Pelagibaculum spongiae: one gene and its partner. The protein of the gene in region 1 interacts with the protein of each later gene in a pairwise test. Links are inferred from orthologs where the notes say so. Each region holds a gene or a part of one and is shown in the gene's direction. Other genes may lie near its edges. The genes, in order: DC094_RS09705 and DC094_RS20605.

Region 1 (6,978 bases):
TACTATTTACCAACGCCCTTTCGGTGGTCAGTCTAAAGAATTTGGTGGCGAGCAGGCTGCACGTACATGTGCTGCTGCCGACCGTACTGGTCATGCTCTGTTGCACACCTTGTTCCAGCAAAATACGAAAGCCAATACCAACTTCTTCAACGAATGGTATGCAGTTGATCTGGTGACCAATGATGATGGCGACGTTTGCGGCGTTATCGGCATGTCAATGGAAACCGGTGAGTTGCGCTATCTGAAGTCTCGTGCAACGGTTTTTGCAACCGGTGGCGCGGGTCGCATTTATGCTTCAACCACAAATGCGCATATTAATACTGGTGACGGTGTTGGTATGGCTGCACGTGCTGGTGTGCCACTGCAAGACATGGAAATGTGGCAGTTCCACCCGACGGGAATTCACGGTGCCGGTGTTCTGGTAACTGAGGGTTGTCGTGGTGAGGGTGGTTACCTGTTGAACAAGAATGGCGAGCGCTTTATGGAGCGTTATGCGCCAAATGCTAAAGATCTGGCTGGCCGTGATGTGGTCGCTCGTTCGATGATGCAGGAAATTCTTGACGGTAATGGTTGTGGTCCGAACAAAGATCATGTCTACCTCAAGCTGGATCATTTGGGCGAAGAAACCCTCAATCTACGCTTACCCGGTGTTTTAGAATTATCTCGTACATTTGGCCATGCAGATCCAGTTAAAGAGCCGATTCCAGTAGTACCTACTTGTCATTACCAAATGGGCGGAATTCCGACCAATGTTCATGGTCAGGCGTTGCGCCGCGATGAACAAGGTAAAGAGCAGATAGTCAATGGATTGTATGCGGTAGGTGAGATTGCTTGCGTATCGGTACACGGTGCTAACCGCCTTGGTGGTAATTCATTGCTGGATCTGGTGGTGTTTGGTCGTGCGGCAGGTCTGCATATCGAACAATCACTGAAAGATGGTCTGGAATATGCCGATCATACTGATGCTGATATTGAAAAAGCGATGGCGCGTTATAACCGCCTTGAAACTTCTTCAGAAGGCGAGTCAGTTGATGATTTGCGTGAAGAGCTTCAGCAAACCATGCAGGCACATTTCGGTGTTTTCCGTGATGGTCCTTACATGGCTGAAGGTTTAGAGAAACTCAAAGATTTGCGTAAGCGAGTTGCCAAGACTGCTTTGAAAGATAAGAGCAAGTCTTTCAATACGGCTCGTATTGAAGCACTAGAGCTGGATAACCTGATGGAAACTGCATTCGCTACGGCGGTTGCAGCAAACTTCAGAACAGAAAGTCGTGGTGCTCACAGTCGTAATGATTATCTTGAGCGTGATGATGAGAATTGGTTGTGCCATTCTTTTTATGACACCAAGACTGAGGAAGTGACCAAGCGTGACGTTAACTTCTCACCAAAAACCAGGGAAGCATTCCCACCCAAGCCTCGGGTTTATTAAGGGAGTATGGCAATGAAATTCAAGATATATCGCTATAACCCTGAAACCGACAAGGCACCATACCTTCAGGATTATGATCTGGAAGTTCCAGAGGGTAAGGATTTAATGGTGCTGGATGCTCTGATTTTGTTAAAAAGTCAGGACTCATCTCTGGCATTCCGCCGCTCATGCCGTGAAGGTGTTTGTGGTTCGGATGGCATTAGCATGAACGGTAAAAATGGTCTGGCTTGCGTGACGCCTCTCTCAGAATTGGGTAAAGGCACCATCACCATTCGCCCATTGCCGGGTTTGCCAGTCATTCGTGATCTGGTGGTCGATATGGAGCTGTTTTATAAACAGTACCGTAAAATCGAACCATATTTGCAGAATGACACCCCTGCACCAGATCGTGAACGACTGCAGTCACCAGAAGAACGTGAAAAACTAGATGGTTTGTACGAGTGTATTCTTTGTGCTTGCTGCTCTAGTTCTTGCCCATCTTTTTGGTGGAATCCAGATAAGTTTGTTGGCCCTGCAGGTTTGCTGCAGGCGTATCGTTTCTTGGCAGATAGCCGCGATACGGCAACTGATAAACGACTGGGTAACTTGCAAGATCCGTTTAGTGTATTTCGCTGCCACGGCATTATGAATTGCGTCAACGTTTGTCCAAAGGGTTTAAATCCGACCCGGGCAATCGGTAAAATTCGATCCATGATGCTCAATAAGGCAGTGTGACAAATTGTTACTGATGCACTATAAAAGAGGTCGACCATTGGTCGGCCTTTTTTGTTTCACTATCAGCTGACAAAAATCAATGTTTGTTGTGGGTTAATTGTTGCGGATTAACTGTGATAGTCTTTAACCCGCTCGGGAAAAGCCTTGTTACAAACGGCTTTCCGTGATTAATGATGCTTTTTCTGGAACTCATGTACATTGCTGCTGTACTTACTACTGATGGCGACACAATCGCTGCAGACGAGAGTGCCCGGGGCCTATAAATGCAAGAAAAGTCTATGTCCGAGCTGTTTGGTACATCCCATTTGGATGGAGCCAATGCAGCCTATCTCGAGCAGGCATATGAAGATTACCTGCGAGATCCGAATTCTACCCCTGAAAAATTGCGCACTTATTTCGAAACCTTACCAAGGTTAGAGTCCAATCCAGGGCAGGATATTCCACATTCTGAAGTTCGTGATTATTTTCGAACCTTGGTTCGAAAAACTGGTGGCAGCAAGGTTCAACTATCCGCTGCTGAGTTGGAATTGGAAGCTAAGCAGGTAAAAGTCCTGCAGATGATTAATGCTTTCCGTTTCCGCGGTCACCAAAATGCTATGACTAACCCGTTAGGGTTGCCGATTAGCGATCCGCTGAACGAACTTACACTAGAATTTCATCAATTAAATAGTGCCGATCTGGATACTGTTTTCAAAACCGGCTCTTTTGTTGGTTCCGATGAAATGCCACTGCGCGATATTTATCAGGCGTTGCAACAAACTTATTGTGGATCTGTTGGTGTGGAATACATGCACATTACAGATACCGCAGAAAAGCGTTGGATCCAGCAGCGAGTTGAAAGTCTTCGCGGTAATCCCGGATTTTCTGATGAAGTCCGAATGCGATTATTGCGTCAGCTAACTGCCGCTGAAGGTCTGGAAAAATATCTCCATAATAAATATGTAGGTCAGAAACGTTTCTCACTGGAAGGTGGTGAAACATTAATTCCGATCTTGCATGAAATTATTCACCGTTCTGGTGGCTATGGCGTAAAAGACCTAGTTATTGGTATGGCGCACCGGGGGCGTTTGAATGTTCTGGTGAACATTCTGGGTAAATCTCCTGGTGAATTATTTGAAGAATTTGAAGGAAAACGCCGTGAAGGTTTAGCGTCTGGTGACGTTAAATATCACCAAGGTTTTTCTTCTGATGTGCAAACCGAAGGTGGCCCAGTCCACTTGGCATTAGCATTTAATCCATCGCACTTGGAAATTGTTTCTCCAGTGGTTATGGGTTCTGTTAAAGCACGTCAAGAGCGTCGTAATGATGAAACCCACGATCAGGTGCTGCCTATTACCATTCATGGTGACTCGGCATTTACCGGACAGGGTGTTGTTATGGAGACATTTAATATGTCTCAGGCGCGTTGTTATAAAGTCGGTGGCACAATTCGTCTGGTGATTAACAATCAGGTCGGTTTCACGACTTCCAATCCAACTGACACTCGCTCAACTCTGTACTGTACTGATGTTGCGAAAATGATCGAAGCACCGATCTTCCACGTTAATGCAGATGATCCTGAAGCTTGCTTGTTCGTGACCCAGTTAGCGCTGGATTACAGGATGCAGTTTAAAAAGGATGTGGTCATCGATTTGGTTTGTTATCGCCGTCATGGCCATAACGAAGCAGACGAACCAGCAGCAACCCAGCCTGCGATGTACAAAATCATTCGTAATTTGCCAAGCACGCGTGCGATTTATGCCGAGCGTATTGTCAATCAAGGTGTATTGGATTCCGACGGAATTAAAGCAGCGACCGAGCGTTATCGTAATCTGCTAGTGGCTAGAGATCGCGTGGTTTCAGAGCTGCTTGAAGGTGAGCAGAGCAAGTTGGCAACCGATTGGTCAAAATTCATCGGACACCACTGGGAAGCGCCGCACGATACAACAGTTCCTGCCGATCACTTGCGTAGTCTGGCTAAGTCTTTAGAGCAGCGTCCTGATGGCGTTGAACTGCAAGGACGTGTTGCCAAAATCTACCAAGATCGCCAAAAAATGGCGGCGGGCGCTCAGCCGGTAGATTGGGGTTTTGCTGAAACACTGGCATACGCCACTTTGTTAGATGAGGGTCATCCGGTACGGATTTCTGGTCAAGATTGTGGTCGAGGTACTTTCTTCCATCGTCATGCTGTTTTGCATAACCAGAAAAACGAAGGTGAATCTTACACGCCTCTCGCTAATATCAAGCCAGATCAACCCAGCTTTACCGTGATTGACTCGGTGTTGTCAGAAGAAGCGGTTTTGGCATTTGAATATGGTTTTGCGACAGCAGAGCCGAATGCGATGGTGATCTGGGAAGCCCAGTTTGGTGATTTCGCCAACGGCGCCCAGGTAGTAGTCGATCAATTTATCAGCTCAGGCGAACAGAAATGGGGCCGTTTTTGCGGCTTGACCATGTTCTTGCCACATGGCTATGAAGGCCAGGGCCCGGAGCACTCATCTGCGCGACTGGAACGTTATCTGCAATTATGTGCTGAGCACAATATGCAGGTTTGCGTACCGAGTACTCCAGCGCAGGTGTTCCATATGATTCGTCGTCAAATGCGCCGAATCTATCGAAAGCCTCTGATTGTGATGACACCAAAAAGCTTGCTGCGTCATCCATTGGCAACATCCACTATGGGTGATTTGTCATCAGGCACTTTCGAAACCGTCATTGGCGATGTGGATAGCCTGACGGCAAAAGATGTTTCACGAGTGGTTTTGTGTAGTGGCAAGGTTTACTACGACCTACTCAAAGTACGTCGTGAACAACAGTTAGATAATGTGGCAATTGTCCGTGTTGAACAGCTATATCCATTCCCAGAAGACAAGCTAAAGGCAATTTTGAAGCCTTATAAGCATGTTGGGGAAATTGTCTGGTGCCAGGAAGAACCCATGAACCAAGGTGCATGGTATTCCAGTCAGCACCATTTCAATGCTTGCCTGACTAAAAACCAGGTGCTGGTTTACGCCGGACGTGAAGCTTCAGCTTCACCTGCTGTCGGTTATTACTCTTTGCACGTTGAACAGCAAAACGGGCTGGTTAACGATGCGCTGGGCATTAAATGAATAAAATTCAGAGAAAGGGATCGACACAATGACAATAGAAGTCAAAGTCCCGGTACTACCCGAGTCAGTTGCAGATGCAACCATTCTTACCTGGAATAAGCAGGAAGGGGATGTGGTAGAAAGAGATGACGTTCTTGCTGAACTGGAAACTGACAAGGTTGTACTGGAAGTGCCAGCGACTGAGTCTGGTGTGCTTGGAAAAATTCTCAAGCAGGAAGGTGAAACAGTAGTTGCCAATGAATTGTTAGCAGTCATTGAGGAAGGTGCGGGTGCTGTGCCAGCTGCAACTGAGGCGGTCGCTTCGGAAGTAGCAGGCGATGCTAATGCAGCATCTAGTCCAGCGGTTAGAAGATTGTTATCCGAACATGATTTGGATGCAGCTTCGGTTAAAGGTACCGGTAAAGGCGGACGTATCCTTAAGGAAGACGTTCTAGCTGCAGCCAAAACATCTGCTGCACCTGCACAGCCAGCTCCAGTAGCTGCTGCGGCACCTGTTGCAAAAGCGGCGCCAGCACCAGTTGCACCAGTGGTAGAGCTTAACGATTCTGACCGTGTAGAAAAGCGTGTGCCCATGACACGTCTACGGGCCAAAATCGCAGAGCGTCTAGTCGATGCTCAGCACACCACTGCAATGTTGACCACCTTCAATGAAGTCAACATGAAACCAATCATGGATCTGCGCAAAAAGTACCAAGAGCGCTTTGTTAAAACCCATGATGTAAAACTGGGTTTCATGTCGTTCTTTGTCAAAGCAGTTACCGAAGCGCTGAAGAAATTCCCTGCAGTGAATGCATCAATTGATGGCAGCGATATTGTTTATCACGGCTATTTTGATATCGGTGTTGCAGTTTCTTCGCCTCGTGGTTTGGTGGTTCCGGTTGTTCGTAATACCGATCAAATGGGACTGGCAGATACTGAAAAGAAAATCATCGACTATGGCCAGCGTGCAACTAAGGGCGCAATTGCTCTGGATGAAATGCAGGGCGGTACCTTCACCATTACTAATGGCGGTACTTTTGGCTCGATGATGTCAACGCCTATCCTCAATCCGCCACAAAGCGGTATTCTGGGTATGCACGCAATTAAAGAGCGTGCGATGGTGGTTGATGGTCAAGTGGTTGTTCTGCCAATGATGTATCTGGCATTAAGCTACGATCACCGGATTATTGACGGTAAAGAAGCCGTTCAATTCCTAGTAACTGTTAAAGATTTGCTGGAAGAACCAGCACGTTTGTTACTGGATCTATAGGTTTTCGAGCGAGCTGAGGTTATTTCATGTCAGATCAATTTGATGTCGTCGTGATCGGTGCAGGCCCTGCAGGTTATGTTGCTGCAATTCGTGCTGCACAGTTAGGCTTGAACACCGCTTGCGTCGATAAATGGATTAACGCCGAGGGTAAGCCATCCCTCGGTGGCACGTGTTTAAATGTGGGTTGCATCCCTTCTAAAGCATTACTGGAATCTTCCGAGAAGTTCCATGAAGCACAAGAAGGTCTGGCGGCACACGGTATTAAATTATCCGCTGCGCCAGAAGTTGATGTACCCGCAATGATTGCTCGCAAAGACGACATTGTTAGTAAATTAACCGGTGGCATTGCCCAGCTATTTAAAAGTAATGGCGTTACCAGTATTGCTGGGCAGGCAAAATTGTTAGGTGGTCGCAAAGTTGAAGTGACCGATGCCGATGGCAATGTTCAACTGCTGCAGGCTGAAAATGTGATCATTGCAACCGGTTCTATCCCGGTC
Region 2 (6,545 bases), on another replicon or contig:
CGCAAAAGAAGCAATTAAATTAGCTACTGAGCGTACCCAACAAATTCAGCAAGCTTATGCATTGATTAAAAAGATTCGTAGTAATTGATTGCTTTTTTATTAATTTTTTTTCATGGTTTATGTTCGGCAATTATTTCTAAAATAAAGCCAGCGAATGTAATCGCTGGCTTTATCAAAAATTACATTACCAATTTCAATAAAAATTCGTCTTTACGATCTAGGTAATGGGTTGATTTAATACGGCGGATGGTGCGGGATTTACCACGAATCATCAGCGTTTCGGTAGTGGCTAGATTACCTTTTCGAGTAATACCGTCCAGTAAATCACCTTTGGTAATGCCGGTACCGGAAAATACCAAATCATCTGATTTAGCCATGTCTTCCAACTTAAGCAGCTGGCCAACATCCAGTCCCATTTCTTTACAGCGAGTAATTTCCTGTTCGCCGACTTCACGGTTTTCCGGAGTATCGCCTTTAGCTAGATGGCGAGGTAACAAGCGAGCTTGCATATCGCCGCCTAAGGCGCGAACCACTGCAGCAGACACCACCCCTTCAGGTGCTCCGCCAATGCCGTACATTACATCGACTTCTGATTCTGGCATGCAAGCAAGAATTGACAGCGCAACGTCACCATCAGGAATCGCAAAAACCTTCACGCCGGCAGTGTGCATTTCGGCAATCATTGGTTCGTGGCGAGGTTTGGCTAGAACTGTGACGGTCAGGTCAGAAAGGGGCTTGTTTAACTTGGCGGCAACGGCCTTCAAGTTATCTAATAAAGGGCGGGAAAGATCGATTGTGTCTTTCAGGCCAGGGCCAACCACGATTTTTTCCATATACATGTCAGGCGCTTTTAAAAAGCCATCTTTGGTGGTGGCGGCCAATACAGCCAAGGCGTTGGATTGACCCATTGCGGTCATTCGTGTGCCTTCAATCGGGTCAACTGCGATGTCAATTTTGATGCCATTGCCAGTACCGACTTTTTCTCCGATAAAGAGCATTGGTGCTTCGTCGATCTCACCTTCGCCGATCACGATTTCACCATCGATATCGACATGGTTCAGCATAGTTCGCATGGCTTCAACGGCTGCGCCATCTGCAGCGTTCTTATCACCACGGCCCAACCATTTGTAACCTGCCAAAGCGGCGGCTTCTGTTACTCGTGAAAACTCAATTGCCAGTTCGCGTTTCATAACTGCCTGTTCATATGAGGGAAAGATTCGCGGCGCAATCTACCACAACTTGGATCACAAAAACATTGACCCCAACATTTGTTGGGTTGGCTTTTCAATTGGTTGCAGAAGTTGTTGAGTTTGTTGAGAGAAGTAATTGATTAATTTAATCGGGTAAATGCCCAAGCGAGAAGCCATAGAAAAAATTCAAAACGTAAAAGAGAGAATAAAAAAACGGTTAAATGTGAGCGATCTATCATCGGTTGTCATAGTGACGATAAAAGCAGCGCTTGAGTTTGACAGTTTGTTACTTCTCGACAACTGTCAAAGTATCGCTTTTTTAGTTTGTTTTAATGCATCAGCTAATGACAGATTTAATAGCTTCTCATGCTTTTGTGATGAGTTCTATGAAGGGTTCGTTTTGTGGTGGATTGCTTTGAAATCTCAAAGCAGGTCATCAGGTAGTAATCGGCAGTAGCAGTATTGCAGTAACAAAAGGTGCAAGCCATGAAGTCTCGCCTTAGATGTTCGGTCACTCGGTTGCATAAAAAAATTCAACAACAGCGTAAGCGTTCTAGCTGGCAGCATTGTAAAGCCTGTCATCAGCAGCATCCTCAAAAAAAATCTCCAGAAATTCCATGCTTGGACGGTGATTAATTATTAATTAAAAAAGCCAGATCTTAAATAGATCTGGCTTTTTATAATTAAACAGCCAAATAAATTATAAATTATCAAGCTGCTTGAGGCGATTTTCATTGGCTTGCTTTAACATCGCTTCGACTTGCTGCGCTTGTTCTAATGCTTTTGCTGCGTTATCTGGCAAAAATACTGAATCTATTTCCGTCGGCTTTTTGGGCAGTGCTTTATTGCCGGTTTCTTGCTGTTCTTCAGCGGACTTCTGCACCAGCTGACTGATTTTAATACTGGTGTTGTAGGTCACCTGCTTTTCTTCGGCACCATTAACTTGGCTGTCTGAAAAATGCCATTGACCATTTTCATCCTGCCAGCGCCATACGGTAGATGTGGCATCCGGGTCATTCTGGTCTGATTCAATCAGCTGGGACAACTGAGCTGAAATCTGATCTGATACCTGAGTTAGCGGGTTGGATAGCTCTGGTGCTTTAAGCTGATCCAGCTTTAGAAAAGGTACGCCGCCAGGGCCTTTTATTACAAATAAAGCACCAAATGCAACGGCAACAAATAACATCAATTTAAAGAAAAAACGCATTAACATTGGCTGATCCATTGCTCTAGTTCAGACCAGGTCGGGTGGTGCGGTAAATCGTAAAATTCGGCAGTAATCGCCAGGTTTTTTTCCAACAAGGCACCGGCTTCCGTCTTCTTCCAGCTCGAAGTGGCATCTTGTAGCCATTGCAGTACTTTTTTCTCTGCATCCAATTCAGCTTGTGCAATATCGTCAGCCAACTTGTGTTGCCCCTGAACCCGAGCAAAACGACGGGCATTGCGTAGCGGTTTCACTACCTGGTCATTCCATGGGCTAATTCGGTTGCTCAGCTCAGCAATCCGTACACTATTAAGTTTGATCTGGCGGCTAGCTAGCCAGCTGGCAGCCATTACTAACAATGGATTGATGCCATCTTCATCCTGCAGTTTTAAAAAACTGTCCCGAATATGGGTGTTTTCCCATAACGAGCAACCGTAATCCCAAAGCTGACTTTCTTGACCCATATGAACGCTCCTTTTACCTGAAAATACGCCGCACGAACACTGAATAATCGCTTGCACCCAGTATGCCAATGAACTGAATGATCCATCTGATTGGCTTACAGCATACTAGCTGCTCCAGATTTTGCTTAAAGGATACTTCCCTATGGCGAAGTGATAAACTCCCGCGCCATGATTCGACTGCAAAATCTTTCCCTCCGCCGTGGCACCAAGCTACTGCTTGAGGATGTGAACCTTACTCTTCATGCCGGAAACCGTGTAGGTCTTACCGGCGCAAATGGCTGTGGCAAATCTTCGCTATTGGCCTTATTACGTGGTGAATTAACGGTAGATGCGGGTGATTTGGAGCTTCCAAGCCACTTAGCAATTGCCCATGTTGCCCAAGAAACTCCTGCATTGGAAAAGTCAGCAATTGATCACGTGATCGATGGCGACCATGAATTTCGACTGTTGGAATCTCAACTAGCTGAAGCAGAGCAAGCCAATAATGGTGAGCAGCTAGGCCTGTTGCATGGAAAAATTGATGCAATTGGCGGCTATGCGATTCAGTCTCGTGCCGGTCAATTACTGCATGGTTTGGGCTTTACTGCCAAGCAACAGTTACATCCGGTCAGTAGTTTTTCCGGTGGATGGCGAATGCGCTTAAACTTGGCGCAAGCCTTGTTATGCCGTTCTGATTTATTATTACTCGATGAGCCAACCAACCACTTGGATCTAGAAGCGGTATTGTGGCTAGAGCAGTGGCTGAAGGTTTATTCAGGTACCTTATTACTGATCTCCCACGATAGGGATTTCCTAGACAGTGTTTGCTCGCATATCACTCATATTGAACACCAGCGCGCCAACAGTTATACCGGTAACTACAGTGATTTTGAGCGCCAGCGAGCGGCGCGATTAATCCAGCAACAATCAGCCTTTGAAAAGCAGCAGCGAGAAAGAGCCCATATGGAATCTTTCATTCGCCGCTTTAAAGCTAAGGCAACCAAAGCCAAGCAGGCACAAAGCCGTATAAAAGCTTTGGAGCGAATGGAAGTGATCACGGCGGCGCATATCGACTCGCCATTCCATTTCGTTTTTCGTGAGCCAGAAAAACAGCCAAACCCACTGTTGCAATTGAACAAAGTAGATTTCGGCTATGCCGAACAACCACCGATATTTAAACAGCTGAATATAAACTTGGCACCCGGTAGCCGTTTGGCATTACTTGGCCCTAACGGTGCCGGTAAATCGACCTTAATTAAATTGTTATGTGGTGAGTTAGCGGCCACTATCGGTGAGCGTAAAGCACATGATGATTTAAAACTGGGCTATTTTGCTCAGCACCAGTTAGAACTACTCGACCCACAAGCAAGTGCTTTGCTGCATGTGCAGCGGTTAGACCCTAAAGCGCGCGAACAAGATATACGTGATTTTTTGGGCGGCTTTAACTTCCGTGGTGAACAGGCAGATTCGCCAGTAGCACCTTTTTCCGGCGGTGAAAAAGCCCGCTTGGTTCTGGCGATGTTGGTGTATCAAAAGCCCAATTTATTATTGCTGGACGAACCGACCAACCATCTAGATTTAGAGATGCGTCATGCATTGACCATGGCTCTGCAAGATTATCCTGGTGCATTGGTTCTGGTCAGTCACGATCGACATTTATTGCGTACCGTGGCCGATGAACTTTATTTAGTTGACAGTCAAGCATTGCAGCCATTTACCGGTGATTTGGAAGACTATCAGCGCTGGTTAACCGAACGAAACCGTGAGCAGGCTGCGGCAGAAAAAGCTGCTGAATCGGATGGTTTGGAAAAGTCAGCCAGTAGTGCGGCTAATCGTAAAGAGCAGCGTAAACTGGATGCTGAAAAGCGTAAATCGCTTAAACCGTTACAAGATAAGCTCAAGAAAGCTGAAAAACGGTTAGATCAAGTGAATGAATTACTGGACCAAGCTGAAGCAGAATTAGCCAAGCCAGAAATTTATGATCAAACCAATAAAGCCAAATTGGCGGAACTGCTACAGCAGCAGGGCAGTCTTAAATCAGAGCAAGAACAGTTAGAAGAAAGCTGGATGGAATTAACCGATCAGCTGGAAGAGATGGTGTGATTGTTTGATGCAATAATTAAGAAGGAAATGGTTAAGTTCCGTCATTCCGTATAGAGATGGTGGAACCCAGTTGCCAAGGAAGGCAATGTTTAAATTTGGAGCAAATTTTGAGATAAAAATTCCAGTTTTCAGTTTCGTATATTCATCTGCGACCTGTTAATTGAGAAGCGGTTTAACTTCCCTGCCACTGGCTCCCCGCCAATCCCTGACGAGAATGACGAGAATGACGCGGGGCTAACAACTAATCATCAGCATTTTTTGCTGAATGGTTAAATCAGGTTTACTAAATGATTAAAAAACGCTTTATTGCCGGGGCTATTTGTAAAAGCTGCGGAAAAATGGACACGATTAAGTCCTGGGAAGACGAAGGCCTTCATTATGCCCATTGTGTGGCTTGTGAAGATTTGCAAACCCTCGATACCAACAAGTCGACTCGCACGGTATTAAAAGATCTGACCAAGCCGCCAAAAGATCCCAGTGTACCTCAGGCGATTATCTGGAATGGTGAGTAACTCTAGGTTTAATTAAAGGATTATCCCGATGCCCCATTTAAGAATTCGCGGTGTTGATCAGCAACAAGCAGAATCACTCAGTTTTAGCTTGCCGCAAATTCTAGCTGAGCCATTGTCGATCAAACCATCGGCTGTGCCATTAGAATGGATCAGCAGTCAACTGCTGATTAATGGTCAAACCCAACTCAAACCATTGCTCGAAGTGCATTGGTTTGCTCGGCCGCAAGCGCAGCAAGATCAAATTGCTCAAGTATTAACCCATGAACTGAATCGTGTTTTGGGCAGTAAAATGGATTATTCTGTTGTCTTCTATGTAATGGATAAATCAGCTTACTATCGAAACGGACAACATTTCGGGTAATGGTTTGTGATTAGTTAAACCAAAGCATTTCGGCTAACAAAAACACTCCGCTGGGAAGTTGACCCGAGCCAGATCAGGTATAACTGACCGATTTCAGGTACAATAACCGCCCAACAGGAACCCTTGATTAGATGTCTGCTGATCAAACTGTTGGAGTGATACTTGCCGAGTCGCAAGATCAGCCATCAGCAACGCCTGGACCTGAGAGATGATGAGAAAAACTCATCAAATCACCTCTCTAATAAACCTAAATATTAATTTGAGACTCATATGAGCCAGAACACTATCCTTGTGGGAATTGCCGGTGCTTCAGCATCTGGTAAAAGCCTGTTAGCAGAAACCCTCAGCTCCGCTTTTGAAACTGATCAGCTATGCATGATCTCTGAGGATTCTTATTACAAGGATCAGACTCACATGAGTATGGATCAACGGGTACAGACCAACTATGACCACCCGGAATCCATGGACCACGATTTAATGTTGCAGCATTTGCAGGCATTAAAACGCGGTGAAACTATCGATGTGCCTGTATATGATTATGCCGAGCACAACCGGTCTAAAGAAGTGCGAAAAGTTTCGCCTTCACGAGTAGTAATCTATGAAGGTATTTTGCTATTTGTTGACCCGCGGATTCGTCAGCAGTTTGATTTACGTTTCTTTATGGATACGCCGCTGGATATCTGCCTGATTCGCCGTATGCAGCGAGATATCGAATCTCGTGGCCGTAGCGTG

The links.
Region 2: the proteins of DC094_RS09705 (region 1) and DC094_RS20605 interact in binary tests that used the Escherichia coli proteins (3 or more experiments, as listed by UniProt). The link is inferred for Pelagibaculum spongiae from one-to-one orthologs.

What each region holds. Positions count from the first base shown.
Region 1 is NZ_QDDL01000003.1:173,506-180,483, reverse strand. The notes cover bases 2,097-5,432. They hold DC094_RS09705 (2-oxoglutarate dehydrogenase E1 component), read left to right. Parts: upstream 2,097-2,406; coding sequence 2,407-5,232; downstream 5,233-5,432. Other genes in these bases: odhB (2-oxoglutarate dehydrogenase complex dihydrolipoyllysine-residue succinyltransferase), read left to right, coding at 5,261-5,432; DC094_RS09710 (succinate dehydrogenase iron-sulfur subunit), read left to right, coding at 2,097-2,143. Outside these bases: sdhA (succinate dehydrogenase flavoprotein subunit), read left to right, coding at 1-1,429; more of DC094_RS09710, read left to right, coding at 1,442-2,096; more of odhB, read left to right, coding at 5,433-6,481; lpdA (dihydrolipoyl dehydrogenase), read left to right, coding at 6,508-6,978. UniProt on the Escherichia coli protein: E1 component of the 2-oxoglutarate dehydrogenase (OGDH) complex which catalyzes the decarboxylation of 2-oxoglutarate, the first step in the conversion of 2-oxoglutarate to succinyl-CoA and CO(2).
Region 2 is NZ_QDDL01000014.1:76,886-83,430, forward strand. Bases 2,581-5,483 are described here. They hold DC094_RS20605 (ATP-binding cassette domain-containing protein), read left to right. Parts: upstream 2,581-3,026; coding sequence 3,027-4,940; downstream 4,941-5,483. Other genes in these bases: DC094_RS20600 (TIGR02444 family protein), read right to left, coding at 2,581-2,858; DC094_RS20610 (YheV family putative metal-binding protein), read left to right, coding at 5,228-5,452; DC094_RS20615 (DUF1904 family protein), read left to right, coding at 5,481-5,483. Also shown: co-chaperone DjlA, read left to right, coding at 1-88; glpX (class II fructose-bisphosphatase), read right to left, coding at 180-1,190; DC094_RS22230 (hypothetical protein), read left to right, coding at 1,677-1,826; DC094_RS20595 (DUF4124 domain-containing protein), read right to left, coding at 1,891-2,403; more of DC094_RS20600, read right to left, coding at 2,397-2,580; more of DC094_RS20615, read left to right, coding at 5,484-5,813; udk (uridine kinase), read left to right, coding at 6,084-6,545. UniProt on the Escherichia coli protein: Genetic data indicate it may be involved in ribosome assembly or function.